DNA from 4 places in the Methylobacterium terrae genome. Region 1 is predicted to be linked to each of the others. Evidence: predicted binding sites of a transcription regulator. Region 1 holds the regulator's gene; each other region holds the start of a gene.
The links. Region 1 encodes PhoB, which activates phosphate uptake and scavenging genes when phosphate is short. Its sites were predicted from a motif close to TGTCATNNANCTGTCAT; they were not measured.
Positions count from the first base shown of each region.

Region 2: a site for PhoB is predicted at 2,776-2,792, ahead of DK419_RS00175 (ceramide glucosyltransferase). Genes of this name have one in related genera too.
Region 3: a site for PhoB is predicted at 1,459-1,475, ahead of olsB (l-ornithine N(alpha)-acyltransferase). Genes of this name have one in related genera too.
Region 4: a site for PhoB is predicted at 6,451-6,467, ahead of ugpB (sn-glycerol-3-phosphate ABC transporter substrate-binding protein UgpB). Genes of this name have one in related genera too.

Region 1 covers NZ_CP029553.1:4,805,462-4,813,261, reverse strand. Annotated here, with positions in the region: gene DK419_RS22295 (PleD family two-component system response regulator) at 1-648, opposite strand, end outside; gene DK419_RS22290 (response regulator) at 677-1,057, opposite strand; gene DK419_RS22285 (DUF3572 domain-containing protein) at 1,193-1,477, shown strand; gene DK419_RS22280 (DNA polymerase IV) at 1,474-2,805, shown strand; gene DK419_RS22275 (cell envelope integrity EipB family protein) at 2,828-3,697, opposite strand; gene DK419_RS22270 (GcrA family cell cycle regulator) at 4,239-4,757, shown strand; gene phoB (phosphate regulon transcriptional regulator PhoB) at 5,019-5,720, opposite strand; gene phoU (phosphate signaling complex protein PhoU) at 5,792-6,511, opposite strand; gene pstB (phosphate ABC transporter ATP-binding protein PstB) at 6,592-7,404, opposite strand; gene pstA (phosphate ABC transporter permease PstA) at 7,508-7,800, opposite strand, start outside.
Region 2 covers NZ_CP029553.1:34,607-42,406, reverse strand. Annotated here, with positions in the region: gene DK419_RS00185 (L,D-transpeptidase) at 1-452, opposite strand, end outside; gene DK419_RS00180 (prolyl oligopeptidase family serine peptidase) at 563-2,650, opposite strand; gene DK419_RS00175 (ceramide glucosyltransferase) at 2,852-4,012, shown strand; gene DK419_RS00170 (PilZ domain-containing protein) at 4,577-4,921, opposite strand; gene DK419_RS00165 (PAS domain-containing hybrid sensor histidine kinase/response regulator) at 5,158-7,800, shown strand, end outside.
Region 3 covers NZ_CP029553.1:3,988,551-3,996,350, reverse strand. Annotated here, with positions in the region: gene rpmA (50S ribosomal protein L27) at 82-363, opposite strand; gene rplU (50S ribosomal protein L21) at 407-724, opposite strand; gene DK419_RS18495 (DUF2267 domain-containing protein) at 1,004-1,399, shown strand; gene olsB (l-ornithine N(alpha)-acyltransferase) at 1,568-2,566, shown strand; partial or broken gene DK419_RS18485 (helix-turn-helix domain-containing protein) at 2,692-2,868, opposite strand; gene DK419_RS18480 (NeuD/PglB/VioB family sugar acetyltransferase) at 2,942-3,568, opposite strand; gene DK419_RS18475 (SDR family oxidoreductase) at 3,599-4,435, opposite strand; gene queG (tRNA epoxyqueuosine(34) reductase QueG) at 4,469-5,554, opposite strand; gene DK419_RS18465 (glutathione S-transferase family protein) at 5,665-6,357, opposite strand; gene DK419_RS18460 (undecaprenyl-diphosphate phosphatase) at 6,777-7,580, shown strand; gene DK419_RS18455 (methylmalonyl-CoA mutase family protein) at 7,672-7,800, shown strand, end outside.
Region 4 covers NZ_CP029553.1:427,549-435,348, reverse strand. Annotated here, with positions in the region: gene DK419_RS01915 (OpgD/OpgG family glucan biosynthesis protein) at 1-1,090, shown strand, start outside; gene DK419_RS01910 (GNAT family N-acetyltransferase) at 1,087-1,590, shown strand; gene DK419_RS01905 (hypothetical protein) at 1,768-2,187, shown strand; gene DK419_RS01900 (flagellin N-terminal helical domain-containing protein) at 2,251-3,996, opposite strand; gene ugpA (sn-glycerol-3-phosphate ABC transporter permease UgpA) at 4,198-5,082, opposite strand; gene ugpB (sn-glycerol-3-phosphate ABC transporter substrate-binding protein UgpB) at 5,087-6,406, opposite strand; gene DK419_RS01885 (thiamine pyrophosphate-binding protein) at 6,663-7,800, opposite strand, start outside.

The DNA.
Region 1 (7,800 bases):
CTGGCTGCACAGGCGCAGGCCGTCATGGTCCTGCAGGTCGAGGCTGACCAGCACCACGTCGTAGTCGCCGGCCTTGACCCGGTCGAGCGCCTCCTGCGGCGAGGCCACCGTCTCGACGCAGTGGTACTGCCCGAGCGCCGCGGCCAGCCGCTCGGCGGAGGAGCGGCGGTCCTCGACGATGAGCACGTTGGCGTTGTGCCCGGTCTCGGCGGTGGCCGCGGCGAGGGGATCGCCGACGCGCGAGGCCATGGCGCGGCTGCGCAATTCGTCGGTCACCGCCTTCAGGCGCACCAAGCTGCGCACCCGGGCCATCAGGGCGGTGTCGTCGATGGGCTTCGTTAGGAAGTCGTCGGCGCCGGCATCGAGCCCGCGCAGGCGGTCGCTCGGCTGGTCGAGGGCGGTCACCATCACCACCGGCAGGTGCGCCGTCGTCGGCGTCGACTTGATCCGGCGGCAGACCTCGAACCCGTCCATCCCCGGCATCATCACGTCGAGCAGCACGATGTCGCACAGGCCCTTCTCGCACACCGCGAGGGCGTCGGGCCCGTTCATCGCCGAGACGACGTCGAAATACTCGACGGTCAATTTCGTCTCGAGCAATTTGATGTTCGGAAAGAGGTCGTCGACGATGAGAACGCGTGCCGACATGGAAGGTCAGGCCTCTCTCAGCTGTGGCTCAGCTCTGGCGCTCGTCGCCGACATAGGTGCGGACCGTCGCGAGGAACTTCGCGACCGAGATCGGCTTCGACAGGTAGGCCTCGCAGCCCCCCTCGCGGATGCGCTCCTCGTCACCCTTCATGGCGAAGGCCGTGATGGCGATCACCGGGATGGTCTTGAGCTCATCGTCCTCCTTGAGCCATTTAGTGACCTCGAGGCCCGACACCTCGGGGAGCTGAATGTCCATCAGGATCAGGTCCGGCCGATGCCGGCGCGCCAGCTCGATCGCCTCGATCCCGTTGGCCGTCTTGAGGGTCGCGTAGCCGTGAGCCTCCAACAGGTCGTTGAAGAGCTTCATGTTCAGCTCGTTATCCTCGACGATGAGCACCGTCTTCGTCATGGCTCACTGTCTCCGGCGCTCCAGCGGGCCGCGTCACACCCCGGCAGCAACCGGAACCGCAACACTGTTAAGCGGCACATGTTGATGAAACGCAAATTCGATGGATTTGCCAGGGGGTCCGATCCCCGTGGCGGAGTGCTGAGTGAATCCGCCGCGGAGGCCCTGGGCGCCCGCGTCTTCGGCTACGTCACCGGCGATCCGGGCCGCCTGCTGCGGTTCATGGAAAGCGCCGGCCTGTCGCCGGATGCGCTGCGGCAGGCGGCGAACGGACCGGAGCTCGTCGCCGGCCTCCTCGACCACGTGGTGGCGGACGAGGAGCTGCTGCTCGCCTGCGCGAGCGCCCTCGAGGTGCCGCCCGAGCGGATCACCCAGGCCTGGCGCCGCCTCGGCCCGCCGGACCCGGACGAGTTCGGGGCGTGAGCGGGGCCCCGTTCTGCCGCGATTGCGGCGCGGGGGCCGAAGCCGGGGCGCGGCGTTGCCGGGCCTGCGGCTCGCCGCGCCTGCTCGCCCACCCGGAGCGGGACGCGCTCGCCATCGCGCACGTCGATTGCGACGCCTTCTACGCCGCGGTCGAGAAGCGCGACGACCCCTCCTTGCGCGACCGGCCGCTCATCATCGGCGGGGGCCGGCGCGGCGTGGTCTCGACCGCCTGCTACATCGCGCGGATCCGCGGCGTGCACTCGGCGATGCCGATGTTCCGCGCCCTCGAGGCCTGCCCGGACGCGGTGGTGCTGCGGCCCGACATGGAGAAGTACGCCCGGGTCGGCCGCCAGGTGCGGGCGATGATGCAGGACCTGACGCCGCTGGTCGAACCGGTCTCGATCGACGAGGCCTTCCTCGACCTCTCCGGCACCGCGCGGCTGCACGGCGCCTCGCCGGCGGTGACGCTCGCGCGCTTCGCCCGCCGGGTCGAGGCCGAGGTCGGCATCACGGTCTCGGTCGGGCTCGCGCCCAACAAGTTCCTGGCCAAGATCGCCTCCGACCTCGAGAAGCCGCGCGGCTTCTCGATCATCGGCCGGGCCGAGGCCGCGTCCTTCCTGGCGCCCCGGCCGGTGCGGATCCTGCCCGGCATCGGCCAGGCGGCGGCCGAGCGCCTGGCAGCGCTCGGCATTCAGCGGATCGGCGACATCGGCCGGACCGCCCCCGAGCGGCTGCACGCGGGCCTGGGGCGCGATGCCGGCCGCCTCCTGGCGCTCGCCCGCGGCGAGGACCCGCGCCGGGTCCAGCCCACGCGCGAGACGAAGAGCGTCTCGGGCGAGACCACCTTCGCGGAGGACCTGCGCCGCTTCGAGGACCTGCGGCCGGTGCTGTGGCGGCTGTGCGAGAAGGTCGCCCGGCGCCTGAGGCGGGCGGAGCTGGCGGCGGCGAGCGTCACGCTGAAGCTGAAGGACCGGGATTTCCGCCTGCGCACCCGCACCCGCTCGGGCCTCGCCCCGACGCAGGTCGCCGAGCGGCTGTTCCGCCCCGCGGAAGCGCTGCTGCGCGAGGCCTGCGACGGGACCGCCTACCGGCTGATCGGGGTCGGCGCCGGCGACCTGTGCGGCGCCGCCCATGCCGACCGCGGCGACCTCGCCGACGTCTCGGCCGTGCGCGACGCCAGCCGGGCGGCGGCGATCGACGCCTTGCGCGAGCGCTTCGGCGCGACGGCGGTGCAGCGCGGGCTCGGCTTCGCCCCCCAGGGCGAGGCGCGCGCCCCGTCGGGCCCGGAGAGTGCCGGCAAGGCGGCGCCGAAGCGCGAACCGCGCTGACGGCACCGGCTCGATCGGCTCCCTACTTGCAGTCCTTGCTCTCCGGCGTGAGGTCGATGCGCGACAAGTCGCCCTTGAGGGAGAACTCGCCGTAATCGAGGCGCAACGCCCCGCTGACGCCGTTCTCGTAGAGGTCGAAGGCGAGGACGTAGACCGGGGTGCGCTCCCCCTCCCCCGGCGAGAAGTAGCTCAGGGTCACCGGCCAATGCGGCATCGTCGCCATCGCGCCCTGGCGCAGGACGGCGTCGGCCGGCACGGTGGCGGGTTTTGCCGAATCCGATCTGGCCGCGTCGGGCTTCGTCGCGTCGGGCTTCGTCGCGACCGTGCGCTGCGCGCCGATCACCGCCAGGGTGTCGTAGACCTTGCGGCCGTCGTCCGAGCCGTCGAACACCTTCACGGCGACGGTGGACTGCCCGGCCCGGGCGGCCTCGATCAGGCGCTTCATGTGGGCGGCGGGAAACAGCACCTCGCCGGGCACCGCCATCTCGCCGCGCTTGGGCTGCTTGAGGGTGATGTCCACGCCCTTGTCGCCGCGCTCGGCATTGCCGTCGACCGGCGCGGCGGCCTTGCCGTTGAGGTCGGATTGGGTGCGGAAGCGGAAGCTGCGGCCGTCGCCGCTCTCGAAGGTGGTGTTGCGCAGGTCGGAGGTGCGGGTGCCGCTCTCCGAGCTCTCCAGCACCGTCACCTGGCGGTACTGCAGGGCGAAGCCCTTGCACGCGTCGCCGGTGAAGTCGAACACGATCCGGCCGCGCGCGCCCTCGACCGCGCGGGTACCGGAGCTGCCGGACAGCGACAGGTCGTAGACGGCGCGATGGGGCGCGAGGTGCACGGCATCGGCCGCCAGTGCGGGCGGCGCGAGCGCGAGCAGGACGCACGCGAGGGCTGTTCGCATGAGGTCTCCCGGGGCGGCCGTCGGTACTGGCGTCGGCCCTGTTGGTCGCCTCAAGATAGGCCCCGCCCCGGCGCCCGGCAACGTGCCGGGCGAAGCCGGCCGGGGCCGGGCCGTGGCGCCGCTGCCACGCTTGCCGAAGACCGGGCCGGAAACCCGTGCTCGTCGCGTGCCGCAGCCCCGGCGCAACCCGGGCGCGATGGACGGCACGGCGGGACGAAGCCCCGCAAGGGAGCGAACAGCGCCTTGATGAAAAAGGATTATTCCCGGCCGCACCGTCGTCCCGCCCAGGCCGTGCGGTGGATTCTCGGGTCCATCCGGGCGGCCCCGGCGGGCCGGTCCGCCGCGGGGAAAAACTAACTCGGCCGGGGCCGGACTCTTGCGCGGATGTTAGGCCGTCCTGTAGGTTCACCCCCGTCGCCACCGCCCGAGGCGTGGCGGCGATCACCAGCAGGATCGGACGAGTCCAACGCGCGGTCGAACGGCGGGCCGCTCGCGTCTGCGCGTCGATTCCATGGGTGATGTCGGGGGAGTGGAGGCGGCGATGATGGAAGCGGGTCCGGGCTGGACGAAGGAGCGCGTCGAGCTCCTCAAGCGCCTGTGGAGCGATGGCCGGAGCGCCAGCCAGATCGCCGCCGAGATCGGCGGCGTCTCCCGCAACGCCGTCATCGGCAAGATCCACCGCCTCGGCCTCGCCGGCCGGGTTCTGAAGGCGAACGGCGCCGCGCCGGCCGGCGGCCGGCGGCCCCGGGCCGAGACCGATGCGCCCCTCGCCGAGACCCCGTCCGTGCTCGCGCCGGCCCCGCCGGCCCTCGCCCTCATCAAGCCTCACGCCGCCACGCCGTCCGCCTCGGTCGCGCTGCCGGAGAGCGCCCGCGTCACCATCATGGAGCTGCGGGAATTCATGTGCCGCTGGCCGATGGGCGACCCGTCGACGCCGGATTTCCGCTTCTGCGGCGACCGCGCGATCAGCGGACTGCCCTATTGCACCCACCACAGCCGCATCGCCTACCAGCCCGCCGCCGAGCGCAAGCGCGACCGCAAGGTCGTCGGGTTCCGCTAGCCCCGCACGGCCGGAGGCGGCGCACCCGCCGCTTCCGATGGGTTGACGATATCGCTCAAATCCTAACGATTCCTGTCCGGCCGCCGCCGGTGCCGGGCGCATCACGGGCCGTTCGTCCCGCCCCCGATGCCGACCTCGGCCGTCGCCCCGGGGCCGCGCCGAGGCTCGCCCCGCGATGGCGATGGAGGGGATCGGGTCCGTCGGCCGAGTTCCGTCGTCCCGGGCCGGACGAGTTTCCGTCCGGAACGGCCGATGCCCGCCTCACGCGTCGGGCGCGAACATCTCGTCGAAGGAGTAGCCCGAGCCGCGCACGGTGCGGATCGGGTCGGTGTCCCGGCCGCGGTTGATCGCCTTGCGCAGGCGGCCGATATGCACGTCGACCGTGCGCTCGTCGATGTAGACGTCGTGGCCCCAGACGCCGTCGAGGAGCTGCTCGCGGGAGAAGACCCGGCCGGGGCTCTGCATCAGGAACTCGAGCAGCTTGAACTCGGTCGGGCCGAGATGCAGCTCGCGCCCGTCGCGGCGGACGCGGTGGCTGACCCGGTCGAGCTCGATGTCGCCGGCGACCAGGAGGTCGGCGACGTGGGCGGGCTTGGAGCGGCGCAGCAGGGCGCGAACCCGGGCCAGCAGCTCCGGTACCGAGAACGGCTTGACGATGTAGTCGTCGGCGCCGGTGGCCAGTCCCCGCACCCGGTCGCCCTCCTCGCCCCGCGCGGTCAGCATGATGACCGGCAGCCGCTCGGTCTCGCGTCGGGCGCGGATGCGCCGGCACAATTCGATGCCCGACAAGCCGGGCATCATCCAGTCGAGGAGGACGAGGTCGGGCACCTGCTCGCGCAGGCGGATATCCGCCTCGTCGCCCCGGGCGACGGCGTCGACCTCGAAGCCCTCGGCCTCGAGGTTGTAGCGCAGGAGGAGGGTGAGGGCTTCCTCGTCCTCGACGATCAGGATGCGGGTACTCATCGCGGGCACTTCAGGCGGGGATCATGGGTGGGGGCCCGCCGGGCCCGAAGGCCCGGACGGGCGTGTCGCCCTCAGGCGTCGGCCTGGTTGTCGAGGGTGGCGAAGCTCGAACGGTCGTTCTTCGGACGATCGGTCGTCAGCGTCTCGCCGGTGGCGAGGTAGTGGATCGTCTCGGCGATGTTGGTGGTGTGGTCGCCGATGCGCTCGACGTTCTTGGCGCAGAACAGGAGGTGCGTGCAGAACGTGATGTTGCGCGGATCCTCCATCATGTAGGTCAGCAGCTCGCGGAACAGCGAGGTGTAGAGCGCGTCGATGCCGCCGTCCCGGGCCCAGACGTCGAGGGCCGCGACGGTGTCCTGGGTGGCGTAGGCGTCGAGCACGTCCTTGAGCTGGCCCTGGACCAGCTCGTTCATGTGCTCCACGCCGACGACGATCTTCTGCAGCTGGACCTGGTCGCTGATAGCGACGACGCGCTTGGCGACGTTCTTGGCGAGGTCGCCGATGCGCTCGAGGTCGCCCGAGACGCGGATCGCCGAGATCGTCTCGCGCAGGTCGATCGCCATCGGCTGGCGGCGGGCGATCAGGAGGATCGCCTTCTCCTCGATCTCGCGCTGCAGCCCGTCGAGGCGCTGGTCGACCGCGATCACCGCCTGGGCGAGGCTGGCGTCGCGGCGCAGGAGCGCCTGGCCGGAATCGGCCACCATCTTCTCGGCGATGCCGCCCATCTCGGCGATGCTGCGCCGCAGGTTCTGCAGCTCCTGGTCGTAGGAGGTGACGATGTGGCTCGACATGGATTTTCGACTCCCCGCGGTGAGGTGGAGTGTAGGGCGCGCCGGCCCGGAGCCGGGCCGGCGGAACGGCTCCCGGATCCTCAGCCGAACCGGCCGGTGATGTAGTCCTGGGTCTGGCGCTTCGTCGGGTTCATGAACAGGCGGTTGGTCGGACCGTACTCGACCAGCTCGCCGAGATACATGAAGGCGGTGAACTGCGAGATGCGCGCCGCCTGCTGCATGTTGTGGGTGACGATGGCGATGGTGAACTCGGTCCGCAGCTGCTCGATCAGCTCCTCGATGCGGCCGGTCGAGATCGGGTCGAGGGCCGAGGTCGGCTCGTCGAACAGGATCACCTCCGGGCGCTGCGCCACCGTGCGGGCGATGCAGAGGCGCTGCTGCTGGCCGCCGGACAGGCCCATGCCGGACTGCTTCAGCTTGTCCTTCACCTCGTCCCACAGCGCGCCCTTGCGCAGGGCCTCCTCGACGCGGACGTCGAGGTCGGCCTTGCCGAGGCGCTCGTAGAGCCGGATGCCGAACGCGATGTTGTCGTAGATCGACATCGGGAACGGGGTCGGCTTCTGGAACACCATGCCGACCCGGGCGCGCAGCTCGTTGAGGTCGATCGAGGGATCCAGGATGTTGCGGCCGTCGAGCAGGATCTGCCCTTCCGCGCGCTGCTCGGGGTAGAGGCTGTAGATCCGGTTGAAGGTGCGCAGCAACGTCGACTTGCCGCAGCCCGACGGCCCGATCAGCGCCGTGACCTGGCGGTCGAGGAAGTTGAGGTTGATGTTCTTCAGGCCCTTGAAGTCGCCGTAGTAGAAGTTGAGGTCCTTCACGGCGAGGCGGATCGCGGCGGATTCGTCGGCCTGGCTCTGGCCCACGACCGGCGCGGCGGTGGCGGTGGCGCTCATCGGTGTGTCTCCGGGCAGAAGTATTTTCGAAGAAAATACGTCACAATCAGAAGTGGAGAGCAGCACCCGGTCGCGGAGCGATCGGGTGCTGCCGACGTGCGGATCAGCGCCCCTTCGGGCCGCTCAGGACGAGGCGGGCCACGATCGACAGGCCCAGGATGGTGACGGTGATGAGGAGCGCGCCGGCCCAGGCCAGCTGGCGCCAGTTCTCGTAGGGCGAGAGCGCGAACTGGTAGATCATCACCGGCAGGTTCGCGACGCCGCCCATCAGGTTGGGGCTGAACCAGGAATTGTTGTTGAGCGCGGTGAAGAGCAGCGGCGCGGTCTCGCCGGCGATGCGGGCGAGCGCCAGGAGCACGCCGGTGACGATGCCCGACTGCGCCGCCCGCCAGGTGA
Region 2 (7,800 bases), 1.4 Mb from region 1:
CCGGCGAGGACGGTCTCGTCGCCGCCGATCACCACCCGGGTGTTGCCCATGCCCTCGGCCTTCACGAGGGCGTAGAGGGCCGCGGCCTTGCCCGGGGCGAGGCGCACGCAGCCGTGGGAGGCAGGACTGCCGAGGCGGCCGGTATGGGAGCTGCCGTGGATGGCGTGGCCACGTCCGGTGAAGAAGATCGCGTGCGGCATCGGCGCGTCGTCCCACTCGCGCGAGCGGTAATCGACCACCATGCGCGAGGGCGCGAACGCGCCGCGGGGCGTGCTGTAGCCGGCCATGCCGGTCGAGACCGGCCAGTCGTAGAGCGTCTGCCCGTCGCGCGTCACGGTCATTCGCTGGGTGGTCTTGTCGACCCGGATCAGGATCCCGGCCCGCGCCTCGGTCATCCCGGCACCGGCCCCCGCCACGCAGAGGGTGACGAGGAGAGCTGTTGCGGCGCGCATCGTGGAGACTTCCTCATCCGGACTGACGCGGGGGCGATATGCCACGCTTCGAGTGCCGGAAAGACGTGCGCGCCGCGTCAAGGTTCCCGGGTTTGACTGCGCAGATACCTCTACGTGCCAGCGACTTCCGGCTCCCAGCCGATCGCCCGGCGCAGGAAGGCGGCGCCGAGCGCCGCGAAGGCGGCGGTCTCGGCGCTGTTCTTGCCGTGGGAATGGCCGCCGGCCTCGGGCTCGTAGAAGCGGGCGTCGTAGCCGAGCGCCTGGAGCTTCGCCGCCATCTTGCGGGCGTGGCCCGGATGCACCCGGTCGTCGCGTCGCGTCGTGGCGATCAGGATCGGCGGGTAGGGCTTGCCGGCTTCCGCGACGTGGTAGGCCGAGATGGTCTGCAGGAAGGCCCAGTCCTCCGGGACGTCGGGATCGCCGTACTCGGCGATCCAGCTCGCGCCGGCGAGCAGCCTGGTGTAGCGCCGCATGTCGATCAGCGGCACGGTGCAGAACAGCGCCCCGAACCGCTCGGGGTAACGCGTCAGCATGTTGGCGACCAGGAGTCCGCCGTTCGAGCCGCCCTCGGCGGCGATGCGCTTGGGGTGCGTCACGCCGCGGCGCACGAGGTCGGCGGCCACCGCCGCGAAGTCGTCGTGGGTGAGCGCCTTGCCCTCGCGCCGCCCGGCCTCGTGCCAGCGGGTGCCGAACTCGCCGCCGCCGCGGATGTTGGCCACCACCCGGGTGCCGCCCTTGGCGAGCCAGAGCCGGCCGAGCACCGCCGAGTAACCGGCGAGGTTCGTCACCTGGAAGCCGCCATACCCTGACAGGTGCACCGGCGCCTCGCCGGTCTCTCCCGGCGGCCCGGCCTGGACGTAAGGGATGCGCTCGCCGTCGCTCGACACCGCCTCGTGCCGGGTCACCACCAGGCCGTCGGCCTCGAACAGGGACGGGGCCTGCTTCAGGAGCACCGGCGCGGCGAGGTCGGGATTCGACGCGAGCAGGGTCGAGGGGGTGACGGGGTCGTTCGCCGCCACCAGGAGGTCGCCGTTCGATTCCTCCTCCTCGCCGTCCATCGACCACACGCCGACCACGCCGAGCTCCGGCAGCCCCGCCACCCTGCTCTCGGTCCAGCCGCCCGCCGCGGGGGTGAAGACCGGAAAGACCGCCTTCAAGTCGTCGAGGACCGAGATCACCAGCCGACCGCCGGTCCAGAAGAAGCCCTGCAGCGCCCGGCGCGGACCGGGGGTGAACAGCACCTCCACGTCCCGCGCGCCGGCCAGGAACGCGTCGAGCCCGATGCCGAGCACGCTGTCGGCCGGATGGGTCGTCCCGCCCACCTCCCACGGCGTGCGGGTGCGGATGGCGAGGAAGCCGCGATGCCAATGGGCATCGGCATCGGTCGGGATGTCGAGGCGGGTCTTCGGGCCGGTGCGGTCGCCCAAGCCGATCGTGCCGTCGAAGAAGCCGGTCCGCTCGGCGAAGACCAGGCGCTCCGGTGTCGCCTCCCGGTCCGGATAGGCGTAGGCGACCATGCTGGTCGGACCGGCCGAGAAGATCACCGGGGCCTGGAGCGGGTCGGTGCCGCGCCGCCACAGCCGCACGGTGCGGGCGTAGCCCGCCGGCGTCGCGTGCTCCGGCCCGCCGAGGGGCGAGGCCAGGAGCAGCGTGTCGGGGTCGAGCCAGACCGGGATGCTCTTCGCTTCCGGCAGCGCGAAGCCGCCCTCGACGAAGCGGCGCTCGGAGAGGTCGAACTCGCGCACCACGGTCGCGTCGCCGCCGCCGCGGGAGAGCTGGACCAGCGCCCGCGCGTGGCTGCCCGGCAGGCTCGCGGCGCCGCTCCACACCCAGTCCTCGCCCTCGTCGCGGGCGAGCGCGTCGAGGTCGAGCAGCACGTCCCATGCCGGCTCGGGCTTGGGGTACTCGCTGTCCGTCGTTCGCCGCCACAGGCCGCGGGGATGCCCGGCATCCTGCCACAGGTTGTAGAACAGGCCGCCGCGCCGGGTGACGCCCGGGATCTTGTCCGGCCGGTCGAGGGCGGCCTTCAGGCCGTCGCGGTCGGCGGCGTAGCGCCCGTCGGCGAGGGCCGCGAGCGTGTCGGCGTTCTGCGCCTCGACCCAGGCGAGCGCCCGCTCGCCGTCGATCTCCTCGAGCCAGAGATGGGGATCGTCGTCGGGGGCCTGGAGGGTCGGGCGGGGATCGGGGGTGCGCGTCATGCCGGGCCCTTCGGGTTCGCGGGTCGGGTCAGATCTAGCCTGGCCGGGGGCGGGGTCCAGGGTGATGCCGCCGGGGAACGCCCCCGGGAGCATCGCGGGGAACGCCGCGCCCGGGAGCGCCCCACCGTCATACGGCTGCAACAGCCCGCCTGTTTGAGGGGAGGACAGGGCCCGGGTCGGCACCGGCCCGGGAGGACCCGCATGACCGGTACCGGCATCGCCGCCATCATCTGCCTCACCCTCACGCTGATCAACCTCGCGAGCCTCGCCATCGCGCTGCGCCGGCTCGGGCGGCCGGATCCCGAGCCGGCGATGCTCGCGGACGTCCCGGTCACGATCGTGCGGCCGGTCTGCGGCCTCGAGACCTACAGCGAGGAGACCCTGACCTCGAGCTTCCGCCTCGCCTATCCGGCCTACGAGCTGGTCTTCTGCGTCGCCCGCGCCACCGACCCGATCGTGCCGCTCGTCGAGCGGCTGATCGCCGGTCACCCCTCCGTGCCGGCCCGGCTGATCGTCGGCGAGGAGCGCGTGAGCGACAACCCGAAGCTCAATAACTGCATCCGCGGCTGGGAGGCGGCGCGCCACGACTGGATCGTCCTGGCCGATTCGAACGTGCTGATGCCGCCGGACTACGTCCAGCGCCTGCGCGCGGCCTGGCGGCCCGAGACCGGCCTCGTCTGCTCGACGCCGATCGGCACGCGGCCCGGCAGCTTCTGGGCCGAGGTCGAGTGCGCCTTCCTCAACACCCTCCAGGCCCGGTGGCAGTACGTCGGCGAGGCCCTGGGCCTCGGCTTCGCGCAAGGAAAGAGCATGCTCTGGCACCGGCCGCTGCTCGAGGCGAAGGGCGGCATCCGGGCGCTCGCCGCCGAGATCGCCGAGGACGCCGCCGCGACCAAGCTGGTGCGGGCGATGGGCCGGCAGGTCCACCTCGTCGCCTCGCCCTTCGCCCAGCCCCTCGGGCCCCGGCGGGCGGGCGAGGTGTGGTCGCGCCAGCTGCGCTGGGCGCGGCTGCGCCGCGTCACCTTCCCGCTGTTCTTCGCCCCCGAGATCGGCACCGGCGCGGTGATCCCGATGCTCGCGGCCTATCCGGCGGCCGGCGGCGGGCTCCCCGGCCTCGCGGCGATGCTCGGGACGGCGGCCGCCTGGTACGGCGCCGAATGGCGGCTCGCCGCCCGCAACGGCTGGCCGCGCTCCCCGCGCTTCCCGCTCGCCTGCCTCGCCCGCGACCTGCTGTTCGTGCCGATCTGGCTCGCCGCCTGGGTCGCCCGCGACATCGTCTGGCGCGGCAACGCGATGGATATCCGGACGAAGGACATCCGGACCAAGCCCGCCCGCCTCGGCGCCGACGCCTCGGCGGCGTGACCTCCATCGGCCGCTTGCATCGGCCGCTTGCATCGGCCGCTTGACGGCCGGCGCGGACGGGATCAGGCTCCCGTTCGCGCTCCACCGTTCGCGGGCAGCGCGGCACCGACGGAGGAAGGCATGACGCCACCCATGAGGCGGGCCGCGACGATCGCCCCGGCACCCGTTCGGGCCGAGGCGTAGCGGCAGATCCAGCGGATGACGGGGCGGAGGCGGCCCCCACGGGGCGGTGAAGCCACGCGCTCGCGTGCGCCTTCCGGTGACCGATGAGCCCCGACCTCGGCCGCCTCCGCTCTGGTATCCGGCGTACCCGCGACGCCGGTCTCCGATGTTCTTCCTCGGCGCGAAGCCCTCCGCGTCATCCTGCGGCTCGTCGGAGGCGACGACCCGGGAGCCGCCGACGGCTCCGGAGAATGCGGCACGCCCGCCATCTCATCCTGGATCGTCGGCGCTGATGGATACCGGGCTCCGCTGCGCAGCCCTGGGATGGCGCGGAGGCCATCGGGACGTCGCGCCGACAGGATGCTCGTCCGGGCTGCCGACCGGTGCGGTCGGGCAACCCGCTCACACCCCCGGCACCGTCCAGATCCGCGTCAGCCGCGCGAGACGCACCAGGGCGTGCTGGAAGCGTTCCGAGGCGTCCTCGAGCCGCACGTGGATCCCGAGCGCGCTCAGGCTGACCACGCGGGCCTCGACCTCGCCGATCGACGCCGCCTCGATCCGGATCGCCGCGCCGGGACCGAGCGGAATCGCCGCCACCGGCGCCAGCAGCAGCCCGCCGCGGCTCAGGTTCAGGATCTCGGTGCGGTAGCTCCGATCGCCGTGGCGCAGCCGGGCCGACAGGGTGACGGGGAAGCGCCGGTCGCGACGCCGCTCGCCGCCGTTCCGCGCCTCGGCGACGAGGCCCACCGACCCTGGGGAAACCGGACCGGTTCGTGGCGTGTGGGGCGTGGCGTTCATACGGTCCGTGGTCGCAGAGAGAGGTTAAGTCCCGTTTAATGAATTGACGGTTAACCATCATCTGACAACTTTTCGTTCTTCCCGAGATCGCCGCGACATGACGATGGGTTCCGACACGAAGCCGCATCCGGTGGTCCTCCGGGCACGGAGAAGGGCGGTGCGCGGCGCCGGGCCGGACCGCCGTCATGGCGCGTGAGGTCATGGCGCGTGAGGTCATGGCGCGTGAGGTCATGGCGCGTGAGCCGACGCGCGCCGGCTGGCGCGCCGCCCTCGCGCGGCTGTTCGGGGGCGGGAGCGCCGCGCGGCTTCTCGCCGCCTGCCCCGACCTCGTCGCCGAGATCGACCGCTCCGGCCGGCTCGTCGGCGCCTCGCCGGCGAGCCGGGCGCTGACCGGCCGCCCGCCCGACACCCTCGCGGGCCTCGTCCTCGCCGACCTCGTCCATCCCGAGGACCGCGCCGGCCTCGCGACGCTCCTCGCCGGGGGCGGCGCCCTGGTGCACCGCCTCGCCCATGCCGACGGGCGCTGGATCTGGGTCGAGACCCGGCTGTCGGCGCAAGGCCCGCCCTTCGTCGCGACGATCCGCGACGCCGCCGCGCGCCAGGACACCGAGGCCTCGCTGCGGGCGAGCCGGGCGCATTACCGCGCGCTCGCCGACACGCTGCCCCAGCTCGTCTGGATGGAGCGCACCGATACCGGCGAGACCGTCTACGCCAACCCGGCCTTCGAGCGCTATTTCGGCGCGATCGGTCCGGGCCGCGCAGGCCGGGAGGAGCGCTATCACCCCGACGACCGGCCGCGGATCGCCGCCGCCCTCGGGGAGGGCGGCAGCGGCGAGGCGCAGGGGCGCCTGCGCGACCGCGACGGCGCCTATCGCTGGCACCAGCTCTCCTTCCAGCCCCTGCGCAAGGACGACGCGCTCCTCGGCTGGCTCGGCTCGGCCCTCGACATCGACGAGATCCTGGCCGCCCGCAAGGCGCTGGAGGAGACCGGCGACCTCCTGCGGCTGGCCCAGGAGGCGGCCGGCGCCGGCCTGTTCGACCTCGACCTCGTCACCCGCGAGGTCACCCTGGCGCCAGAGAGCGCCCGTCTGCACGGCCTGCCCGGCGACCGGCCGGCGGTGATCGCGCTCGGCGCCTGGCTGCGGCGGCTGGCGCCGCAGGACCGCAAGCCGGCGCTCGCCGCCTTCCGCGGCGCGGTGGCCGGGGGAGGGACCGTCGACATCGCCTTCCGGGTCGTGCTCCCCGGCGGGATGCGCTGGATCCAGGCGATCGGCCGGCTCGGCCGCGATGCCGACGGCCGGGCCCTGCGGGTCACCGGCCTCAACCTCGACATCTCGGCCCGCAAGGACGCGGAGGCCGGCCTCGTCGCCGCCAAGGCCGCGGCGGAGGCGGCGAAGGCCGCCGCCGAGCGGGCGAACGCCGCCAAGACCGACTTCCTGTCGGCGATGAGCCACGAGATCCGCACGCCGCTCAACGCGGTGATCGGCTTCACGGGCCTGCTCGCCCAGGCCGAGGGGCTGGAGCCGGAGCTCCGGCGCTACGCGGCTCTCGCGCGCTCCTCGGCGGGCGGCCTCCTGACGCTCGTCAACGACATCCTCGACTTCTCGTCGGTGGAGGCCGGGGCGGTGACCTTGCGCCGCGACCCGTTCGCGATCGAGGCCCTGGCCGAGGCCTGCCTCGGCGTCGTCGGGGGTGCGGCCGCCGAGAAGAGCCTCGCGGTGACGAGCGCGATCGACGCGAGCCTGCCGCGCCGCCTCGTCGGCGACGAGGCGCGGCTGCGCCAGATCCTCATCAACCTCCTCAACAACGCGGTGAAGTTCACGCCCCGCGGCAGCGTCGCCCTCTCGCTGCGCCACGAGGGCAGCGGCCGGGCCGGCGAGCGCATCCGCCTCAGCGTCGCCGATACCGGCATCGGCATCCCGGCCGACAAGCAGAACCGGCTGTTCGAGCGCTTCTCCCAGGTCGACAGCTCGATCCGCCGCGACTACGGCGGGACCGGCCTCGGGCTGGCGATCAGCCGCCGCCTCGTCGAGGCGATGGGCGGCGAGATCGGGGTGATCTCGCAGGCCGGGTGCGGCTCGACCTTCTGGTTCACCCTGACCCTGCCCCGGGCCGAGGACCAGGCGGCGCCGGAACCCCGCCCCGCCGCCGTGCCGGGGCGCCGGGGCCGCATCCTCCTCGTCGAGGACATCGAGGTGAACCGCGAGCTCGCCTGCCTGACCCTGCGGGCCGCCGGCCACAGCGTCGACGTCGCCGTCGACGGCTTCCAGGCGGTGCGGGCGGTCGAGGCTGGCACCTACGACCTCGTGCTGATGGACGTCCAGATGCCGGGCCTCGACGGCACGATGGCGACCCGGCTGATCCGGTGCCTGCCGGGCGAGGCCGCGCGGGTGCCGGTGATCGCCATGACCGCCAACGTGCTGCCCGACCAGGTGCAGTCGTTCCGCGACGCCGGGATGGACGACCACCTCGGCAAGCCGTTCACCCCGGCCGAGCTCGCCGCGATGCTCGCGCGATGGCTCGACCGCGGCCCGGCCGCGCCGCCCGCCGCGGACGAGCCCGCGGCGCTCGACCACGCGCTCTACGACGGCGTGCGCGCCATCCTGCCGCCGGAGGCGGTGCGCCGGCTGCTCGGCCACCTCGCCGATCAGGTCGCCGGGGCGCTCGCCGGGGACGGAACCGACGCGGCTGACCGGGCGCGCCTGCGCTTCGAGGCGCACGGCCTCGTCTCGGCGGCCGGCATGCTCGGGTTCGCGGCGCTCTCGCGGGCTTGCGCCGAGATCGAGGCCTGCGACGAGGACGAGGTCGCCCGCGACGGGGCGGCCTTC
Region 3 (7,800 bases), 820 kb from region 1:
GTTTCGGGGCCGGAGTGAGCAGGAGCTGCCGGGTCGGTGTGGGGACACCGGCGGAGCTCCCTCGTCACTGGCTCCGTCGGATTACTCTGCGGCCTCCAGGGCCGGGGCGGCGTCGTTGGCGACGACCGTTACGAAGGCGCGGCCTCGTTTGGTAATGAATTGCACCTTGCCGGCGGTGAGGGCGAACAGGGTGTGGTCGGTGCCCATGCCGACGTTGACGCCGGGATGCCACTTGGTGCCGCGCTGACGCACGATGATGTTGCCGGCGAGGACGGCCTCGCTGCCGAACTTCTTCACGCCGAGACGACGACCGGCCGAATCGCGACCGTTGCGGGACGAACCGCCTGCCTTCTTGTGAGCCATGGGGCTAACTCCTGAATTCTGGAAAAAGGGCTCGCGGCCAGCTTTACGCGGCGCTGATGCCCGTGACGCGGACCACGGTGAGGTCCTGGCGGTGACCGCGCTTGCAGCGCGAGTTCTGGCGGCGGCGCTTCTTGAAGGCGATGACCTTCGGGCCGCGGGCCTGCTTCACGATCTCGCCGGCGACGCTGACGCCCGAGACCAGCGGGGCGCCGACCTGGGTCGCGCCGGCGCCGTCGGTGAACAGCAGCACCTCGCCGAAGGTGACCGCGGTGCCGGCCTCGCCCTCGAGCTTCTCGATCGTGATGACGTCGTTGGCGGCGACGCGGTACTGCTTGCCGCCGGTCTTGATCACTGCGAACATCGTTCTCGTCCGTGTTCCATCCGGCCTCCGGCTCATCGCCGGGGTCGTCTTTTTGACAGTTGACGTCCGGGGCCCCGTCGGGGCTGCCGCGAACGCGACGGCGCGCGGGCCTTTACGGTCCGCGCGCCAGACGTCACCGTTACGGGCGCGGGCGCCGTCTGTCAACGCCGTCGCACCCCGGTTTCTCCGCCGCGCCTTGATTTCATGGCGACCTTCGCCGAAGACCGCCCGGCGGCGTGCCGGCCGGCAGGTCGCACGCGAGACGTGCGGGAGACCATGATGGAAGAGCTTGTTGCCCGGGTGACGCAGGCCACGGGACTCGACGCGACCACGGCCCAGAAGGCGATCGGGCTCATCCTGGCCTTCCTGCAGAAGGAGGGCCCGGCCGAGGAGGTCGGTAAGCTGATCGCCGCCATGCCGGGCGCCGAGACGGCGATCGCCCAGTCGGGCGACGGCGGCCCCGGCGAGGGCGGCGGCGGCCTGATGGGCATGCTCGGCGGCATGATGGGCGGCGGCGTGATGGCGCTCGGCCAGAAGCTGATGTCGGCCGGCGTGCCGATGGGACAGATGCAGCCGCTCGGCCGCGAGCTGTTCGCCTACGGCCGCGAGAAGGCCGGCGAGGACGTGATGGGCCCGATCGTCGGCTCGGTCCCGGGCCTCGGCCAGTTCGTCTGATTCGCGGGCGGGCGGGGCGCCATCGCCCCGCCAACTCGTTGAGGGTTCTTGTAAACCCCTGTCATATTCCCGTACTGCCTTCGTGGTGTCTTGTCGGCACGCGGGGCGGTCGCGGCGACCGCGTCGACGGGCGCCGGATCGGTCGGCGCCGCACGGGATGCCTCGACCATGGTTCCGTTCCTCACCCGCTTCCCGGCCGGCGACGGCCGCGATGCTCCGCCCGGCATTCCCCTGACCCGCCTCCTGGGTCGTGCCGCGGAAGGCGGCATCCACCTCAAGGGGTTCGGCCAGGGGTTCGGCCAATCCGCGCGGCTCTTCCCGCGCCTCAGGCACTTCGAGACCCCCGGCCTCGACCCGGTCCTCGGCCGCATCGGCTCCCTCGAGGTGCGCCTCGCGACGACGCCGAAGGAGGTCAAGCGGGCCCAGCGCCTGCGCTACCGCGTCTTCTACGAGGAGATGGCGGCGATCCCGACCGGCCTCGCCCTGCTCAAGCGCCGCGACGCCGACGAGTACGACGCGGTCTGCGACCACCTCCTGGTGATCGACCACGACGCCCAGGAGCAGAAGCCCTTCCGCAAGCCCAAGCCCCGGGTCGTCGGGACCTACCGCCTGCTGCGCCAGGAGCAGGCCGACCGGCATTTCGGCTTCTACACCGCCGGCGAGTACGATCTGGGTCCGGTGCTCGAGGCCAATGCCGGCAAAAGGGTGCTGGAGCTCGGTCGCTCCTGCGTGCTCGGGCCCTACCGCACCAAGCGCACCGTCGAATTGCTCTGGCACGGCATCTGGACCTACGTGCTTCACCACCGCATCGACGCGATGCTCGGCTGCGCCAGCCTGGAGGGCACCGACCCGGACCGCCTCGCGCTGCCCTTGAGCTTCCTCCACCACTTCGCCCGCGCCCCCGAGGGCTGGCGCGCCCGCGCGTTGCCTAACCGCCACGTCGCCATGGACCGCCTCAGCCGCGAGGCGATCGACCCCAAGGCCGCCCTCCAGGCCCTGCCGCCCCTGATCAAGGGCTACCTGCGGGTCGGCGCCACCTTCGGCGACGGCGCGGTGGTCGATCGCCAGTTCGGCACGACCGACGTGTTCGTGGTGCTGCCGGTCGAGGCCATCGCCAAGCGGTATATCGGGCATTTCGGCGCCGAGGCGGGGCGGCACGCGGCGTGAGCGGGCGCCTCTCGGCCTGTTTTAAGTCGAGACGCCGGCCGGGGCGTGTTCCTGGACGGATCGGCCGCCTCCGCACGATCGTGGGTCGTCCGCATGTTGATCCAGAACTGGGCGGTCGTGCCGAAGTCGCGGCCGAGCCGCAGTGCCGTGTCGGCATCGACGCACGGGCGCTCGCGGACACTGTCATTGAAGCAGGATCGCGGTAGGCCGAGCGCGTCCGCGAGCTGGCCGGCGCTGAGAGTCAGCGGCCCCCGGTATCCCGTGAGCGGATATTTTCCGGGATGGGTGCGCGTCCGGGACATCGCGGTGTTCCGATCTCGATGGCTGCCATGACGACGTGCGGTGTCGTTCGGCATCATATCGTGGAGGATTCGGTCACCGCTTCAAAGGTCGGGCCGGGCAACCCACGACGGTCTGGCCGGCCGCGACATCCCGCGTGACGACGGCGCCCGCGCCGACGACCGCGCCCCGGCCGAGCCGTAATCCCTGCAGGATGCAGGCGCCAAGCCCGATATGGACGTCGGCCTCGCACCGGACCGTCCCGGCGAGCCGTGCCCCCGGACCGACGCACACCCTGAAGTCGAGCCGGTAATCGTGGTCGATGCTCGCGCCCGTATTGACGAGGCAGGCCTCCGCCAGGACGGCGCCGACGCCCACGATCGCGCCGGCCGCGATGAATGCTCCCGCAGAGATCACGGCACTCGGGGACACGATGCCGGCGGGGTGGATGATCGTGCCGAGTCGTCCCCCACCGGCCTGAACCAGCTCTGCCATCGACCGCCGCACGGCCCGATCACCAGTCCCGAGATGGACTCGGGAGCCTTGCAGGAAGGCCCGATCGCGAAGGCGGTCGAGCCCGCCGAGGACGCGATGCGATCCGAAGAACGATTCGCCGGTACCCAGATCATCCGACAGGACGCCGTGGACCGGTAGCCCGGCGAGATCGGCGGCCTCCAGCACCACGCGAGCGTGCCGGCCCGAACCGCCGACCGCAACCACCATGGGAGCCGGTGAGCCGGACATGACGGGCCGCTACACCAGCCCTCGCAACCCCTCCCGATACGTCGGATATGCCAGCGCGACCCCCAGCTCCTCCCGGATCAGCCGGTTCCGCACCCGCTTGTTCTCGCCGTAGAAGCTGCGCGCCATCGGGCTCAAGGCGGCGGTGTCGAAATCCACCGCCGGGGGCAGGGCCAACCCGGCGAGGTCGGCCGCGAAGGCGGTCACGTCCTGGGGCGGCGCCGGCTCGTCGTCGGTGACGTTGTAGACCGCGCCCGGGCGCGGATTGTCGAGGGAGGCGGCCAGCACCGTCGCGATGTCGTCGACATGGATGCGGTTGAACACCTGGCCCGGCTTGACGATGCGCTGCGCCTTGCCCTGCCGCAGCTTCTCGAAGGCGTTGCGCCCCGGACCGTAGATGCCCGACAGCCGGAACACCTGCACCGCCTTGCCCGCCCGCGCTCCGAGGGCGAGCCAGGCGTCTTCCGCCGCCACCCGGTCGCGGGTGCGCTGGTGGGTGGGGGAGGGCGGCGTCGCCTCGTCGATCCAGGCGCCGCCCTGGTCGCCGTAGACCCCGATGGTCGAGAGGTAGCCGATCCACCGCGCCGGGCTCGTGGCGATGGCGTCGGCAAAGGCGGCGAGCGCCGGGTCGTGGCCGGAATCCGGCGGGATCGACACCAGGATCGCGTCGGCTCGGCCGAGGTCGTCGGCGATCCGCGGATCCGTCTCGTCGGGCGAGAACACCCGCACCGCGACCCCGTCGATCGCGGCCGGCGACTGGCGGGTGGCGACGACCGAGGCGAAGCGGACGCGCTCGCGCGCCGCGAAGTGGCCGGCCGTGTAGCCGAGCCCGAAGACGAACAGGTTCATGCGACCGAGCCTGAGACCGAGGGATGTGCGGTCTTATGCAGGGCGCCGCCCTGCACCCGCCAGAGGGCTCGCCCTCTGGACACCCGGGTTTTTCGCAGCCGCCCATTCGGCGAGCACGTCGGGGTCCTGCTCGTCCGGCTGAACCGGGGGCAGGCGCCCGAGCCGGGCGAGCGCCCACACCGCCATGCCCCGCACAAGCGGGGAGGCGTCGTCGAGGAGCCGCAGAACCTCCCCGGCGAGCGCTGCATCCCCCGAATTGCCGATCGCGATCAGCACGTTGCGCAGGAAGCGGTCGCGCCCGGTGCGCTTGATCGGCGTGCCGGCGAAGCGGAGCCGGAAGGCCGCGTCGTCGAGCCGGGCCAGCTCCGCGAGCGGCGGGGCCGCCAGATCCTCGCGGGCGGCAAGGCGCGCCTCCCGGGCCGCGGACGCGAACTTGTTCCACGGGCAGACCGCCAGGCAGTCGTCGCAGCCGAACACCCGGTTGCCCATCGGTGCCCGGAATTCCTCCGGGATCGGCCCGGCATGCTCGATCGTCAGGTAGGCGAGGCAGCGCCGGGCATCCAGCCGGTAGGGCGCCGGCAGCGCGTCGGTCGGGCAGGCGTCGAGGCAGCGCCGGCAGCGGCCGCAACGGTCGCCCTCGGGCTCGTCCGGGGCGAGCGCCGCGGTGGTGTAGATCGCCCCGAGCAGGAGCCAGTTGCCGAAAGTCCGCGACACCAGCACGCTGTGCTTGCCCTGCCAGCCGAGGCCGGAGGCGGCGGCGAGCGGCTTCTCCATCACCGGCGCGGTGTCGACGAAGACCTTGACCTTCGCCCCCGCCTTCGCCGCGAAGGCGCCCCCGAGTTCCTTCAGCTTGCCCTTGATCACGTCGTGGTAGTCGCGCCGGCGGGCATAGACGGCGATCGAGCCGCGCGACGGGTCGGAGAGCGCCGCCAGCGGGTCCCCGTCCGGCCCGGCATTGGCGCCGAGCATCACGATGCTGCGCACCTGCGGCCACAGCCGCGCCGGATCCGCCCGCTCCCCCGTGCGCTCCTCCATCCAGGCCATGTCGCCGTGATGGCCCGCCGCGAGCCAGGCGGCCAGGCGCTCGGGCAGGGCCGGCACCGCCTCCGGGCGCGTCACCGCGAGCGCGTCGAAGCCCAGCGCCCGGGCGCGGGTCTCCAGGAAGCGTCGAAGGGCGTCGGGTGCCAGAGGTCCGTGTCTCAGAGATCCGTGTCTCAGGTGTCCGGGTGTCAGAAGTCGAGGTCCGCGTAATGGTCCGCCGGTGCCATCCCGGCCACCCGGTCGGCGAGCAGGCTGCGGAAGGACGGGCGGGATTTCACCCGCGCGTACCAGTTCCTCGCCATCTCGTCCTCATCCCACGGCACGTCGCCGAGGTAATCGACGCAGGAGAGATGCGCCGCCGCCGCGAGATCCGCGTAGGTCAGCTGGCTGCCCGCCAGCCAGTTCCGCCGCGAGATCAGGTAGCCGATGTATTTGAGGTGGTAGCGCACGTTGCTGCGCGCGGCCCGGATCGCGTTCATGTCAGGGGGACCGCCGCCGTACTGCGAGGTCATGAAGCGCTTGTGGATCTTCTCGGTGACGAGGTAGCCGGTCACCTCCTGGTCGAACTTCTGCAGGAACCAGTCGAGCAGGCGGCGCACCTCGACCCGGGCGGCGGGGGAGTCCGGCAGCAGCCGCGAGCCGCCGAGGCCCAGGCCCCGCGTCTCGTCGAGGTACTCGGCGATGATCCCGCCCCCCGGCACGGCGAGCCCGCCCTCCTCCACCAGCACCGGGGTGGTGCCGGCGGGGTTCATCATCAGGAACTCCTCCCGGCGCTCCCAGGGGCGTTCCTCGACGAGGGTGGGCTCCATGCCCATCTCGGCCATGATCAGGCGCACGAAGCGGGAATGCGGGCAGAACGAGGAGTGATGGAGCGTCGCCATGCGGGGCCGTTTCGCGCTTCGTCTGTTGGCTGGCCTTGAAGGTCGGCTCGCGGTGGGTCGTGCCTGTCCGGATTGACCCCCGCAGGATTAACGTCCGGTCACCGGGACACGGATAACTTTCGGCATCCTTAACACGGGTGTTCGTGGCTGGTAACCGAGCCTCAACCCTGACGGTACCAGGATAGGCCATCAGGCCGGGGCGGTCCGGGCCGGCGCACCACAGACTTGCCACAGAGCTGGCGCCGTACCGGCGCGCAAGACGCGGGCGCGGCGCTGACGCCGGGCCCCGTTTCCCTCCCCGCCGGACGCGGTCCCTCGACCGCCCGCGGCGCGATCACGAGAGCAGGCGATATGACGACGGCGACACGAGTGGCGGACGCCCCCGCCCGCGGCACGGGCTCACATCGGGGAGCGCGGTGATGGACGTCGCCAGCATCGGCAAGGCCGTGGTGCTCGCCCTCGTCGAGGGCGCCACCGAGTTCATCCCGGTCTCCTCGACCGGCCACCAGCTCCTCGTCGGCCACTTCATCGGCTTCGAATCGCCCAACAACACCTTCGAGGTGCTGATCCAGCTCGGCGCCATCCTGGCGATCGTCGGCGTCTATTTCCGCCAGCTCCTCGACCTGCTGCGGCGGGCACCCACGGATCCGAACGCCCGCCGCTTCATCCTGGCGATCCTGGTCGCGTTCCTGCCCGCCGCGATCATCGGCGGCCTGTTCTCGAAGTACATCAAGTTCTACCTGTTCAACCCCTGGATCATCTGCTCGACCCTGGTCGCCGGCGGCCTCGTGCTCCTCGTGATCGACGAGACCGAGATCGAGCAGAAGTACGACGACGTGCACCAGTTCTCGCTGCCGATGGCGCTCAAGATCGGCCTGTTCCAGTGCCTCGCCATGATCCCCGGCGTGTCGCGCTCCGGCGCCACCATCGTGGGCGCCATGCTGATGGGCTCGGGCAAGCGCGCCGCCACCGAGTTCTCGTTCTACCTCGCCATGCCCACCATGGCCGGCGCCTTCGCCAAGGACCTGCTCGACAACTACAAGAACCTGTCGAAGGACGATGTCGGGCTGATCGCGATCGGCTTCGTGGTGGCGTTCCTGTCGGCGCTGTTCGTGGTCCGCAAGCTCCTCGACTACGTCTCCCGCCACGGCTTCTCGCTGTTCGCCTGGTGGCGCATCCTGGTCGGCGCGGCGGGCTTTGCCGGGTTGATCGTGTTCGGGTGACGCGAGGCGCCTCCCGGAGGCCTCGACCAATGGCGGGTGGCGCGGCTATGTCCTGGCGTTAGGGAGAAGACCAGCGCCAGAGGACCCCGCCATGGACGATACGACGCTCGCCGCCGCGTTTCCGGCCGCCACCGAGGCGCAGTGGCGTGCCCTGGTCGACGGGGTGCTGAAAGGCGCCGATTTCGACAAGCGGCTGGTGCGCCGCACGCCCGACGGCATC
Region 4 (7,800 bases), 1.8 Mb from region 1:
GCTGATCTCGTTCCTCGGCGCCAGCTACTACCGCTTCCTCGGCCGCGACCAGCTCTACGGGCTGTCGGCACGGGGCCTCGCCGTCAACGTCGAGGGCGTCGGCGGACCGGAGGAGTTCCCGGTCTTCCGCGAGTTCTGGATCGAGATGCCGCCGAAGGGCGCCGACCGGGCGGTGATCTACGCGCTCCTCGACGGGCCGTCCTGCACGGGCGCGTTCCAGTTCCTGGTCTATCCGGGCGACGAGACCGTGGTCGACGTGCGCTGCTCGCTGCATCCGCGCCGGGAGCTGACCAATGTCGGCATCGCGCCGCTGACCTCGATGTTCTTCATCGGCGAGAACGACCGCCACCACTCGGACGATTACCGGCCCGAACTGCACGATTCCGACGGGCTCCTGATGCAGTCCGGCGGCGGCGAGTGGATCTGGCGCCCCTTGCGCAACCCGAAGGAGCGCTGGATCTCCGCCTTCGAGGACCGCAACCCGAAGGGGTTCGGGCTGATGCAGCGCGACCGGGTGTTCGAGGACTACCAGGACCTTGAGGCGTTCTATCACCGCCGCCCGGGCTACTGGGTCGAGCCGCAGGGCGAGTGGGGCGAGGGCACGGTGCGCCTCGTCGAATTGCCGACGCAGAACGAGACCCACGACAACATCGTGGCCTCCTGGCAGCCCAGGCAGCCCTATCAGCCGGGCGAGGCGGTGGAGCTGTCCTACAAGGTCCGGGCGCTCGCCGAGACCGACGACCTCCATCCCGGCGGCCGGGTGGTGAACACCTACGTCGCCCGCACCACGGCGAGCGGCGGCACGGCCGACGGCAGCGATCCGCTCACCCGCCGCTTCCTCGTCGACTTCTCGGGCGGCGACCTCGCCTACTGGCTCACCGACCCGAAGGCGGTCGAGATCGTGCCCTCGACGACGGCGGGCAAGATCACCGCGATCTCGCTGGTGCCGAACCTCCACGTGAAGGGGTTTCGCGCCGCGATCGACGTGCGGCTCGACAAGGCCGGCCAGGCGACGGACCTGCGCGCCTTCCTGCGCGCCCGCGGCCAGACCCTGACCGAGACCTGGACCTATCCGTGGAAGGCCGCGTGAGCGGTTCTCTGTCCCCGTCGTCGGCCGTCACGATCCGGCCGGCACTCCGAGAGGACCTCGACGCCCTGATGGCGCTCGAGGTCGCGGCCTTCGCCACCGACCGGGCGGAGCGCCGGGCGATCCGCCACGCCATCGCCTCGCCCTCGATCTCGCTCCTCGTCGCCCTCGACGGCGCGGTGCTGATCGGCGCCGCCACGATCGAGCGCCGCCGCGGCAGCCGCCGCGCCCGCCTGTCCTCGATCGCGGTAGCGCCGAGCCGGGCCGGCACGGGCTTGGGCCGCGTGCTGCTCGAGGCCGCCGAGGCGGAGGCCCTGGCCCATGGCTGCGACGCCTTGCGGCTCGAGGTCCGCGAGGACAACGGGGCCGGCATCCGCCTCTACGAGCGCAGCGGCTACCGCCGCTTCGAGACCGTGCCGGACTACTACGAGGACGGTACCACCGCCTGGCGCTACGAGAGGCCGCTCGCGGGAGGGGAGGGCGCCCGACCTGCCCCATCCTGAGACATCGCCTCCAGCGTCCAGGACCTGACATTCACGGCGAGAGCCGCTTGCCGCAGCGGAATGTGCCGGTTCGGCATGGTTTCCGGCTTGTTACGGTTGGCACGCCGCACGCAGAGATCCCGGTGACCGAGGCATAGGATGCCTCGCCCTGGGATCTTCGTGGAGACGATGGCAGCCATGGCCCTGACCAACGCCGATTTTCGCAGGATGATCGCCGGGCATCGCGGTGGCGTTGCACGGACGCTGCCGCCCCTCACCGTGCCCGACCGGACGCCTCACCATCTCGCGCCGAGTTCCCGGCTTCCCGTCCACGTCGCACCCCGCGAGCCGCGCATCGTCGAGGTCGTCTGGACGCCGGCCCCCGCGCGGTCGGGCAGCCGCTGGCTCGGCGGCCTCGCCGCGCTCGCCAAGGTGCTGGTCGTGCCGGTGCTGCTCGCCGGCGGCGTCTACGCCAAGCCGGTCTACGAGTGCCACAAGCAGAAGAGCCACGGGATGCTGTATTATGGCACCACCGTGCGGATGTGCGTCAACGAGCGGATGTCCGAGAAGGTCGGGAGCCTGCACGCCTTCGTCGACCGGCAGATGCGGGCGATGTGAGCCCGTTCGAGGTGCGATCCCGGAGGCGCTCCGGACGCGCGGCGCGAAACGAGGCGGCGCCCGCTATCGGAACAGGCTGAGCACGGTGCTGTTCGAGGCGTTGGCGATGGAGAGCGCCTGCAGCGCGAGCTGCTGCTGCGTCTGGAGCGCCTTGACCCGCGTCGTCTCCAGCTCGATGTCGGCATCCACCAGGATGCCGATGGTCCGGGCATTGGTCTTGATCAGGGTGTCGAGGAAGGTGGTCTGGCCGGCGATCAGGGTCTTGCTGGCCCCGAGCCGGGTGCCGGCATCCGTGACGCGGGCGATCGCGCCGTCGACCTGGTCCACCAGGGCCGCGATGGCAGGATCGCCGAGCCCGGTGATGGTCAGGGATGCGATCGCGGTCCCGGTCCGGGCGTCGACAGCGTCGAGGATGCCGCCGTTGGCGGTCGTGGCGGCCGAGCCGTGACCGGAGGCGCGAGTGATCCCGGCGCTGCCGAAGCCGAGCGGGGGGCCGGTCGGCGTCGCAGTGACCGCGACGTCGTCGAGGAACCAGTAGCTCGGGACGTGCCGCGCCTCGAAGGCGAGCGTCGTGCTGGATCCGCTCGCGGTCACCGTGAAGGCGTAGCGGGTGAAAGGCTGCGAGGGCGTATCGGCGAGCGCGAGCACGGGCGTTCCGTCCCACGTCGCCAGGAAGTTGGATGGAACGCCGCCCGGGGTCTGGAGCCAGAACTCCAGCTGGTAGCTCTGTCCCGGCACCGTCGCGATGGCCTGCGCCAGGCGCGACGTTCCGTTGACCGTGCCGAAGGCGATGCTGTTGCTGCCGGTATGGGCGCGGTCCGTTCGAACGCCGCTGTAGCTGAGGTCGCCCGTGAGCGACCAGTCCGTCAGGCCGCTCTCGAAGCCGCTGTTGGCGAGCAGGTTCACGCCGGCGACGGTCGTCCCGCTGCTCGTCCGGTCGATCACGAGACTGCGGGCCGCACCCGTCGCCGTGGTCTCGAAGTACAGAAGGCCCTGACCGTCGAGACCCGCCCGAAGGCCGCTGGCGAGCGCGGGATCGGCCGCGATCTGGACGTTGAGGGCGCGCACCAGTTCCTGTGCGGTGACCCCCGCGAGGTTCGCCGCGATCGCGGCCAGCGTCGTCCCGTTCAGGACGAGGTCCCGCCCCGGCGAACCGTCGAGGCTCACGGTGAAGCGCACGTCCTGGGGGCCGCCGAAGTCGACGCCGCCGGTCAAGGCGGAATCGGCGGTGACCCGCGCCGGAGTCGCCGGCGCGGTCGTGCGGGTGGCGCCGGCATTGTAGAGCGCGATGTCGGCGACGGGAATCGACGCGTAGGTCATCTCGATCCCGCCTGCGGCGTTGCGCGAGAAGCCGGAGGCGTAGTCGCGCACCGGGCGGTAGCCGAGCGGATCGGTCGAATCCACCGAGAGCCAGTTCTGTCCCGACGCGTTCGAGGCGCTGGCGGTGGCCTTCATCCGCTCCTGCAGGGCAGCGATCTCGACCTGGATCTTGGCGCGGTCGATGCCGGGAGCCAGGGCGGTCTGCAGCTTGGCGCGCAGGCTCTGCAGATCGCCGAGCACCGCGCTGAGACCGTTATAGGCGACATCCACCGCCGAGGCGCCGAGACCCAGCGTGTCCTTCAGCGCCGAGAGCGACGAATTGTCGGTGCGCACGGCGGTGGCGATCGCCCAGTAGGCGGCGTTGTCGGCGGCCGAGGACACGCGTCGACCGGTCGAAACGCGATGGCTGACCGCGTCGAGCCGTGTGTTCACGCCCTTCAGCGTCGTCAGCGCCGCGAGAGCGGCGACGTTCGTCAGCAGGCTGGCCATGAACCCGGTACCCGGCGGGACATGAGGCGGCCCATGCCGCCATGCCCGGAAAGATGCCGCTTCTTGGTGAACGAGAATGGTTAGGGCACCGCTAATGCCCGGCCGCGGCCTGCCCGCGGTTGTGCCCGAAGGACCGCCGAGCCCTCGGCCCCATGCGTGCCCGAAGGGCGATGAGGGCGGCTGCCTCGTCGGGCTCCCGCCTCAATACGCCACCCGCTTCTCGACGTAGCGGAACTGGATCGCCGTCAGCCCGATCACGATCGCCATCAGCACCACCGACTGCGCCGCCGAGCCGCCGAGGTCGGCGCCGATGCGGCCGTCCTGGTAGACCTTGTAGACGAGGGTCTGCGTCGCCCGGCCCGGACCGCCATGGGTGAGCACGTCGATGACGCCGAACGTCTCGCAGAAGGCGTAGACGACGTTGACCACCATCAGGAAGAACGTGGTCGGCGACAGCAGCGGGAAGACGATGGTCCAGAACCGCCGCGCCGGGCCGGCGCCGTCGATCGCCGCCGCCTCGATCACGCTGCCCGGGATCGCCTGCAGGCCGGCGAGGAAGAACAGGAAGTTGTAGGAGACCTGCTTCCAGGCCGCCGCCATCACCACGAGGATCATGGCGTGGTTCCCGTCGAGGAGCGGGTTCCACGGGATGCCGATCTGGTTGAGCCCGCGGGCGATCAGGCCGAGGCCGGGCTGGAACAGGAAGCCGAACAGCACGCCCGCCACCGCCGGCGCCACCGCGTAGGGCCAGATCAGCAGGGTCCGGTAGATGCCGGAGCCCCGGATCTCCCGGTCCGCCATCACGGCGAGCAGCAGCGCGAAGCCCAAGGAAAGCCCCGCCACCGCCGCCGCGAAGACCAGCGTGGTGACGAGGGCCTGGTAGTAGGCCGGGTCCGTGAACAGGGCCCGGTAATTCTCGAACCAGACGAACTCGGTCGAGAGCCCGAACGCGTCCTGCATCTGGAACGACTGCCAGACCGCCTGCACCGCCGGCCAGTAGAAGAACAGGCCGACGATGAGGAGCTGCGGCGCGATCAGCGCCGCCGGCAGCAGCCGGCCTCCGAAGGTGATGCGCTCGGGCCCCATGATGTTACCGTCCGGCCTGCTTCTCGAACTGGCGCAGCATCGCGTTGCCGCGGGTCGCCGCCTCGTCGAGGGCCTGCTTCGCCGTCTTCTTGCCGGCCAGCGTCGCCTCGATCTCCTCGGCCCACAGGTCGCGCATCTGCGGCAGGTTGCCGAGGCGCAAGCCCCGGGAATTCTCGGTCGGCGGCTTGTTGGTCAGCTCCTTGATCGGCGTCTCGAGGGCCGGGTTCTTGTCGTAGAAGCCGTCCGCCTTGGACTTCTCGTAGGCCGCCTTGGTGATCGGCATGTAGCCGGTGGTCTGGTGGAGCTTCGCTTGCCGGTCGGTGTCCGACAGGAAGGTGAAGAACTTCGCCACGCCCTTGTACTCGTCGGGCTTCTTGCCGCCCATCACCCACAGGGAGGCGCCGCCGATGATGCTGTTCTGCGGCGCGCCCGGCACGTCGGGATAGTAGGGCATCGGCGCCGAGGCCCAGGCGAACTTCGCCGCACCCTTGACGTTGCCGTAGGAGCCGGACGAGCCGAACATGATCGGGCACTCGCCGGCGGTGAAGCGGCCGAAGCCGCTGTCGTAGCGGCCGGAATAGTCGAAGGACTTGTCCTTCTGCGCCTCGGCCAGGTTGCCGATGTGCCTGACCTGCAGCGGGCCGTTGATCTCGAGCGTGGTGTCGAGGCCGTCCATGCCGTTGGCCTTGGTGGCCACCGGCAGGTTGTGCCAGGCCGAGAGCTGCTCGATGTTGAGCCAGGTGACCCAGGTGGTCGAGAAGCCGCAATTCGGGAAGCCGTTCTGCGTCAGCTTCTTGGCCGCCGCGAACAGGTCCGGCCATGTCTTCGGCGGCTCGGAGAGGCCGATCGCCTTCAGGGCGTCGAGGTTGGCCCACATCACCATCGACGACGAGTTGAACGGGAACGAGAGCATCTCGCCCTTGGTCGTCGAGTAGTAGCCGGTGATCGCCGGCAGGTAGGCGTTCGGGTCGAACGGCTCGCCGGCATCCTTCATCAGCTGGTAGACGGGCTTCACCGCGCCCTTGGCCGACATCATCGTGGCGGTGCCGACCTCGAACACCTGCATGATGTGCGGCGCGGTGCCGGCGCGGAAGGCCGCGATGCCGGCATTCAGCGTCTCGCCGTAATTGCCCTTGTAGGTCGGCACCACCTTGTAGTCGCTCTGCGCGGCGTTGAACTCGTCGGCGAGGCGGTTGACCGCGTCGTTGTTGGCGCCCGTCATCGCGTGCCACCATTGCAGCTCGGTCACGGCGAGCGCCGGGGTTGCCGCCACGGCCAGGCCGAGGCCGGCGAGCGCGATGCGGAGGGTCGTGGTGGGGGCCATCGGGGTGTCGTCTCCTCGTGTGCGGCCCCTCATGCGGGGCCGGCGTGACACTCCGACGACAGGGACGCCGGGGGCACGCGGCCCGCGCCGTCATACGGCGGCGGGGCGCTTGTTGTAAGCTGGCTAAGCACAGCCGCGATCGGCGGACAAGGGAGGTTGTGAGGTCTAGGAACCTGCCTGTGCGATTTGCAGGATATCCCGTCCGCGACCCCAGGATGAGGTCGCGGGCGGGATGGAAGCTCCGGAAGCCGAAGCGTCAGGACCGCTTCCGGTCCCGCAACGCCTGGATCGTCGTCGTCGGGGTGATCGCCTCGGGGTCGATCGGGCAGTGCAGGATCGCCGGCAGGCCCGACTCGATCGCCCGCGCCAGCGCCGCCGGGAAGTCTTGCGTCCGCTCGACCCGCTCGCCGTAGCCGCCGAAGGCCGTGGCGTAGGCAGCGAAGTCGGGGTTCTTGAGCGCCGTGCCGGAGACGCGGCCGGGGTATTCGCGCTCCTGGTGCATGCGGATCGTGCCGTACATGCCGTTATCGACCAGGATCACGATCACGGCCAAGCCGTACTGCACGGCGGTGGCGAATTCCTGGCCGTTCATCAGGAAATCGCCGTCGCCCGACACCACCACGACGGTGCGCTCGGGCAGCAGCCGCTTCGCGCCGATGGCGGCGGGCACGCCGTAGCCCATCGAGCCCGAAGTCGGGGCGAGCTGGCCGTCATGGGCGCGGAACGGCCAGAACCGGTGGACCCAGGTGGCGAAGTTGCCGGCGCCGTTGCACAGGATCGCGTCGGCCGGCAAGGCCTCGCGCAGGTGGGCCATCACGCCGCCCATCTGGAGCTGGCCCGGCGTGGCAATCCGGGTCGGGTCGCTCCAGCTCAGGTAATCGGCGTGCAGGGTCTCGGTGCCGGTGGTCCAGGGCAGGGCGCGGGGCGGCTGCACCGTCTCGATGGCGGCTGCGAACGCGGTCGGGCTCGCATTGATGGCGAGCGCCGGGCTGTAGACGCGGCCGAGCTCTTCCGGGTCCGGATGGATGTGGACGAGTCGCTGGCGGGGTCCTGGAATGTCGATGAGCGTGTAGCCCTGCGACGGGATTTCCGACAGCCGTCCGCCGACGACGAGCAGCAGGTCGGCGTCCTTGATCCGGGCGAGGAGCTTCGGGTTGACGCCGAGGCCGAGATCGCCGGCGTAGCAGCGGTGATCGGCCGGGAAATGGCCCTGGCGCCGGAACGAGCAGGCGACGGGGAGCGAGAACAGGTCGGCGAAGCGCGAGAAGCGCCGCACGGCCTCCGCCGACCAGCGGCTGCCGCCGAGGATCGCGAACGGCTTCTCCGCCTGCGCCAGCATGGTTTGCAGCGCGACCATCTGGGACAGGGCAGGATGGGTCTCGACCGGCTGGAAG